DNA from 2 places in the Allobosea sp. LjRoot9 genome. Region 2 is predicted to be linked to the other one. Evidence: predicted binding sites of a transcription regulator. Region 2 holds the regulator's gene; the other holds the start of a gene.
What was found. Region 2 encodes HrcA, which represses chaperone genes, less so after heat shock. Its sites were predicted from a motif close to GTTAGCACTCNCNNNNNGNGAGTGCTAAC; they were not measured.
Positions count from the first base shown of each region.

Region 1: the regulator HrcA is predicted to act here: its motif matches at 1,617-1,645, upstream of groES (co-chaperone GroES).

Region 1 covers NZ_CAXUPC020000011.1:172,914-176,314, reverse strand. The annotation lists gene groL (chaperonin GroEL) at 1-1,215, opposite strand, end outside; gene groES (co-chaperone GroES) at 1,263-1,550, opposite strand; gene ACSQ3P_RS28360 (MarR family winged helix-turn-helix transcriptional regulator) at 1,768-2,223, shown strand; gene ACSQ3P_RS28355 (PaaI family thioesterase) at 2,290-2,757, shown strand; gene ACSQ3P_RS28350 (LysE/ArgO family amino acid transporter) at 2,760-3,368, opposite strand.
Region 2 covers NZ_CAXUPC020000002.1:606,281-609,681, reverse strand. The annotation lists gene rph (ribonuclease PH) at 1-488, opposite strand, end outside; gene hrcA (heat-inducible transcriptional repressor HrcA) at 882-1,967, shown strand; gene ACSQ3P_RS11490 (ankyrin repeat domain-containing protein) at 2,012-2,623, shown strand; gene ACSQ3P_RS11485 (DUF3297 family protein) at 2,718-2,969, shown strand; gene ACSQ3P_RS11480 (N-acetyltransferase family protein) at 2,992-3,401, opposite strand, start outside.

The DNA of each region.
Region 1 (3,401 bases), on a different contig from region 2:
AGCGCGGGTCGCGTTCAGGGCATCGTCGACGCGGTCCTTCTTCTCCTTGACTTCGACTTCGGTCGCGCCGCCGACGCGGATCACCGCGACGCCGCCAGCGAGCTTGGCCAGACGCTCCTGGAGCTTCTCACGGTCGTAGTCCGAGGTGGTCTCCTCGATCTGCGCCTTGATCTGCGCGACGCGGCCCTCGATGTCTTTCTTCTTGCCGGCGCCGTCGATGATCGTGGTGTTCTCCTTCTCGATGCGCACCTTCTTGGCACGTCCGAGCATGGCGAGCGTCACGGTCTCGAGCTTGATGCCGAGGTCTTCCGAGATCATCTGACCGGCGGTCAGGATCGAGAGATCCTCAAGCATCGCCTTGCGGCGATCGCCGAAGCCCGGAGCCTTGACGGCCGCGACCTTCAGGCCGCCACGGAGCTTGTTGACGACGAGCGTGGCCAGAGCCTCGCCTTCGACGTCCTCGGCGATGATCAGCAGCGGCTTGCCGGTCTGAACGACGGCCTCGAGGATCGGCAGCATCGCCTGAAGCGAAGACAGCTTCTTCTCGAAGATGAGGATGTAGGGATCCTCGAGCTCAGCGACCATCTTCTCGGCGTTGGTGATGAAGTAGGGCGAGAGATAGCCACGGTCGAACTGCATGCCCTCGACGACGTCGAGCTCGGTCTCGGCGGTCTTGGCTTCCTCGACGGTGATGACACCCTCGTTGCCGACCTTCTGCATGGCGGTCGCGATCATCTTGCCGACCGACTCGTCGCCGTTGGCCGAGATGGTGCCGACCTGCGCGACTTCCGCGTTGGACGTGACCTTCTTGGAGTTCTTCTTGAGGTCGGCGACGATGGCTTCGACAGCCAGATCGATGCCGCGCTTCAGATCCATCGGGTTCATGCCGGCGGCAACCGACTTCAGGCCTTCGCGCATGATGGCGGCGGCCAGAACGGTGGCGGTCGTGGTGCCGTCGCCGGCAGCGTCGTTCTGCTTCGAGGCCACTTCGCGCACCATCTGGGCGCCCATGTTCTCGAACTTGTCGGCGAGCTCGATCTCCTTGGCGACGGTAACGCCGTCCTTGGTGATGCGCGGGGCGCCGAACGACTTGTCGATCACGACGTTACGGCCCTTGGGGCCGAGCGTGACCTTGACGGCGTTGTTGAGGATTTCGACGCCGCGCAGCATGCGGTCGCGTGCGTCGGTGGAGAACTTGACGTCTTTGGCAGCCATAAGAGCTACTCCTTACATGAAAACGGGGATGGGCGGTCGCTTGGCGTTCAGCCGATGACGCCCATGACGTCGGATTCCTTCATGATCAGGAGATCCTGGCCATCGATCTTGACCTCGGTGCCCGACCACTTGCCGAACAGGACGCGATCGCCCTTCTTGACGTCCAGCGGGGTCAGTTTGCCGGCTTCGTCGCGGCCGCCCGGGCCGACGGCGATGACTTCGCCCTCTTGGGGCTTTTCCTTGGCGGTATCGGGGATGATGATGCCACCCTTGGTCTTCTCTTCGCCATCAAGGCGACGGACCACAACGCGGTCATGCAGCGGACGGAACTTCATGGTTCTGTCTTCCTCTTGGATCTAATTCGATGCGGGCGCTCAATGGCGAACCCACGATGGGCACCTGTTAGCAGTCTCAGGTATCGAGTGCTAACCGATGGCGGGGAGATAGGCGCGTCGCCTCGGAGAGTCAAGAAATCATCCGGCCATAAAGTGAATGCGGAGGGGGCGCCGGGGGCTTGCTGCCAAAGCTGGTTGAACACGCTAGCATGGCGAAATGACGACACCTGTGCCCGATCCCCGGCTCGACGATATCGCCCGTTCCTGCGTGGCGCTGCATGTGCGCATGACGGCGCGGGCGGTGACGCGGGCCTATGACGAGGCGATGCGCCCGAGCGGGTTGAAGATCACGCAGTTCGTGCTGCTCTCGGCCCTGAGCACCGGCGCCTGGCGCTCCGTCACCGAATTGGCCGAGCGCTTCGCCCTGGAGCGCACCTCGCTGACCCGCAATCTGCAATTGCTGGCAGCCGAGGCGCTGATCGTTCCCGTCGAGTGCAAGGGCCGCGCCTCGGTCTATGCGGTCACCGAGAAGGGCAGGGCGGCGATCGAGGCCGCCATCCCTTATTGGCAGGCAGCGCAGGAGCGGATCGAGGGCGGGCTCGGCAAGGAGCGCTGGAGCGAAACCCGCGAGGGCCTGAAAGCGCTGCGCCGCGTCGCACGCCTTGCGGACTGAGACGCGGCTTGACCGGCGGTCCTTTTGTCACTTAACGTGTATCTACACAATAAGTGAGAAGCAGTGATGGCGCGCGAGGTCGGAGTCGTTTCCCGTGAGGTCCTGCTGGCCGAGGATGGGCTCAGCTTCCTGCGCGGCCTGGCCGAGGGCCGCCATCCCGGCGCGCCCTTCGCCGATGCGATGGATCTTGATCTCGTCGAGGTCGAGGAGGGGCGCGTCGTCTTCGTCGGCAAGCCCTCAGCGCGCTTCTTCAACCCGCTTGGCACGATCCATGGCGGCTGGACGGCGACGATCCTCGATTCCGCCATGGCCTGCGCTGCGCACACCACGCTGAAGGTGGGCGAGGGCTACACGACGCTGGAGATGAAGCTCAACTATGTCCGCCCGGTCATGCCCGATAGCGGCACGGTGCGCTGCGAGGGCAAGCTGATCCATCGCGGCGGCAGCGTCATCACCAGCGAGGGCCGGTTGACCGATGCGCGCGGCAAGCTGCTCGCGCATGGCTCCGAGACCTGCATGGTGCTGCGCGGCTGAGATCAGGCGCTCAGCGCCAGCCTGGCCGCAATCATCCACATCGTGGCGGCAATGGCGGCTTCCAGGGCCCGCCATGCCGACGGCCTGGCGAAGAACGGGCGCAGCCAGCGCGCGCCATAGCCGAGCGCGAAGAAGAACAGGAAGGAGGCGGTGACCGCGCCCGCGCCAAAGACGGGTTCGAACCCGGGAAACTGCGTCGAGATCGTGCCGACCAGCACGACGGTGTCGAGATAGACATGCGGGTTGAGCCAGGTCAGCGCGAGACAGGTTATCAGGGTCTGCCGCAGGCCCGCCGCCCTGCCATAGCCGGTGACGAGCGCCTCATTGGAGCGCAGCGCCGCATGCAGGCTCTTTGCGCCATACCAGAACAGGAAGGCCGCCCCGGCATAGCGCATCATCGGATCGATCCAGGGCGAGAAGGCGGAGATCTGCCGAAAGCTGCTGACGCCGAGTGCGATCAGCACGCCGTCCGACAGCGCGCAGGCGAGGCAGACGGCGAACACATGCTCGTTGCGCAAGCCCTGGCGGAGCACGAAGGCGTTCTGCGCACCGATCGCGAGGATCAGGCTCAGGCTCACGCCGAGGCCCGTCAGATAGACCGTCACGTTCATGCTGTGGCTCTCTCCGGCTGCCGGGGTGGCATC
Region 2 (3,401 bases):
ATCGCTGCGACATGGTCCTTGAGCGGGTTGGAGCCCTTCAGCATGGAGCGGCCCTCCATCCATTTCAGCGCGTCATGCAGCGCGACCCACGCCCCGGTGATCGAGGCCGTGCGGGTGCCGCCATCGGCCTGGAGCACGTCGCAATCGACTACGATCTGGCGCTCGCCGATCGCGGTCAGGTCGACCACGGCGCGAAGCGAGCGCCCGACCAGCCGCTGGATCTCCTGTGTGCGGCCCGACGGCTTGCCGGAGGTGACCTCACGGCGATTGCGCTCATGCGTCGCGCGCGGCAGCATCGCATATTCGGCGGTGACCCAGCCCTTGCCGGTGCCGCGCAGCCAGGGCGGACCCTTTTCTTCCACCGTCGCGGCGCAGAGCACCCGGGTCTCGCCGAATGAGACCATGCAGGAACCCTCGGCATAGCGCACCACGCCGCGTTCGAGCGTGACCTTGCGCATTTCGTCGGCCGCGCGTTTGGAGGGTCGCATGGGAGCATCCTGATTGTTCGAAGTTGGCGGCTTGTAAGCGGTTGAGCCGGGGGCGGCAAGGTTGGGGCTGGATACGTGACGCTTCTCCCTTCTCCCCTGGCAGGAGAAGGTGGCGCGCAGCGCCGGATGAGGGGGCGCCGTGCCCTGTCCGGTTGGCGTCGTGTTCAGCTAGTTGGAAAGCTCACAGCGCCCCCTCATCCGTCTCGGCTTCGCCGATCCACCTTCTCCCGCGAGGGGAGAAGGGAAGCGCGCCCTGGCTCCGCCCGAGACTGACACGCCGCTCCTCTCCTCGCGGGAGAAGAGTTCCCCGCAGCCTTCATTTGCCGTTTCCGCTTGATCCCTCGCAGGTCAGAGCCGACAATAACCGCATGTCACAGCCATTTTATCGCTGAAATGAGCGCCCATACGCCGCGCCCTGAATCCCCCGGCGGCCTGATCGAGACCGATCAGCGCTCGCGCGAGATTTTCCGTCAGATCATCGACGGCTACCTCACCACCGGGGAGCCGGTCGGCTCGCGCAACATCGCTCGCTTGCTGCCGATGACGCTGTCGCCTGCGACCGTGCGCAACGTCATGACCGACCTCGAACTGGCCGGGTTGATCTATGCGCCGCATACCTCTGCCGGGCGCCTGCCCACGGAACGAGGCCTGCGCTTCTTCGTCGATGCCATGATGGAGGTCGGCAACCTCACCTCCGACGAGCGCACCCGCATCGAGGCGCAGATGAAGGCCGCCGCCACCAACCGCACGCTCGATGCGACGCTGACAGAGGCCTCGGCCCTGCTCTCGGGCCTCTCGCGCGGCGCCGGCGTCGTCGTCACCACCAAGGCCAATGCCCGCCTCAAGCATATCGAATTCGTCCGGCTCGATCCCGCTCGTGCGCTCGTCGTGCTGGTGGCCGATGACGGCACGGTCGAGAACCGGCTGCTCGCCTTGCCGCCCGGCCTGCCGGCCTCGGCGCTGACGGAGGCCGCGAATTTCCTCAACGCCCGCATCATGGGCAAGACGCTGGGCGATCTGCGCCGCGAGATCGCCGAGCACCGCGCTGAGATGGAAAGCGAGCTCGATGCGCTGACCGCAAAGCTCGTCGAGAGCGGCATCGCGACCTCGTCGGGTCCCTCGACCGACCGCCATCTGATCGTGCGCGGCCAGGCCAATCTGCTGGAGGACCTGAAGGCGCAGGAGGATCTCGAGCGCATCCGCCTGCTCTTCGGCGATCTCGAGACGCAGACCGATGTCATCGATCTGCTCTCCCGGGCCGAGGCCGGCGATGGCGTGCGCATCTTCATCGGTTCCGAGAACAAGCTGTTCTCGATGTCGGGCTCCTCGATGGTGGCCGCGCCCTTCCGCGACGCGGAGCAGCGCATCGTCGGTGTCGTCGGCATCATCGGCCCGACACGGCTGAACTACGCCCGCATCGTGCCGATGGTCGACTATACCGCCAAGGTGGTCGGGCGGCTGCTCGACGGCGGGCGGTAATGCGTGTCGGCTGCCTGCGTGCAGCGCTTTTGGGTTTGATGCTGATGACGACCGCCGCCGCTGCTGCAGGGCCTGCATTGATCGATGCCGCAGCCGCAGGACGCGCCGACGAGGTGGCCAGGCTCGTCGTGGCCGGCGCTCCGCTCGAAGCACAGGACTCGCAGGGTCGCTCCGCTCTTCTGCTGGCCGTTGCCGGAAACCATGTCGCGACCGCCAAGGCCTTGCTCGATGCCGGTGCGAGCCCGAATACGCAGGCCGCCAATCGCGACACGCCCTGGCTTCTGGCCGGGGCGTTGGGACGTGCCGAGATCATAGCAGTGATGCTGCCGCGCAAGCCCGATCTGACGATCCGCAACCGCTATGGTGGCAACGCCCTGATTCCCGCCTGCGAGCGCGCTCATGTCGAGGCCGTGAAGCTGCTGCTGACCAGCGGCATCGACCTCGATCACGTCAATGATCTCGGCTGGACCTGCCTGCTGGAAATCGTGATCCTCGGTGATGGCGGCCCGCGCCATCAGCAGGTGGCAAAGCTCGTGCTCGATGCCGGAGCCAATCCCCGTCTCGCCGACAAGGATGGCGTGTCGCCGCTCGCCCATGCTCGCCAGAGGGGCCAGCGCGCGGTGGCGGCGCTTATCGAGCAGGCCGGTGGCGGCTGACACGCTCGATTTGGCATCGCCGCCGGTTCGCGCTACCTCTGCCGCCAACGCGGCCTTCCTGCCGCCCGAAATCTGCACGTCAAGGCTTTATCAGATGACCGACACGCTCCCCGACCGTCTCTCCTCGAACCCCAACAGCCCGCATTACAATGAGGAGCTGCTCGCCCGCGATATCGGCGTGCGCTTCAAGGGCGTCGATAAGACCAATGTCGAGGAGTATTGCGTCAGCGAGGGCTGGGTGCGCCTCACCGCCGGCAATGCCAAGGACCGCTTCGGCAATCCGATGACGGTGAAGCTCAAGGGCGAGGTCGAGCCCTATTTCCGCCAGGCCGCGCCCGAGGCCTGAGAGGCTCAGCCTACGTCTTGTATCAGCCGATCGTCTTGTAGAAGAAGGTCGAGCCGCAATCGCGGCCGTCCGGCATCAGGGCGAAGCGGGGAATCGTGCCGACCTCGGTCCAGCCGAGGCGGCCATAGAGCCGCCGGGCCGCGCCGGCCTCGTCAGTGTCGAGCACCAGAAGCGTGCGCCCGGCATTGTGCGCTGCATCTTCGGCCGCGCGCATCAGCTTTTCGCCGAGGCCCTGACGCCGTGCCGAGGAGTGCACCAGCACCTTGGCGATCTCGGCGCGGTGCGGCTGGTTGGGCTTGCCGATCAGCTGAAGCTGCGCCGTGCCGACGATCTCCCCGGCCAACCTTGCGATCAGCAGCACCGTGCGGCCAGCGCCGACCTCGTCGATGACCCCGGTCCAGAAGCCGCGGTAATCCTCCGGCGTATTCCACG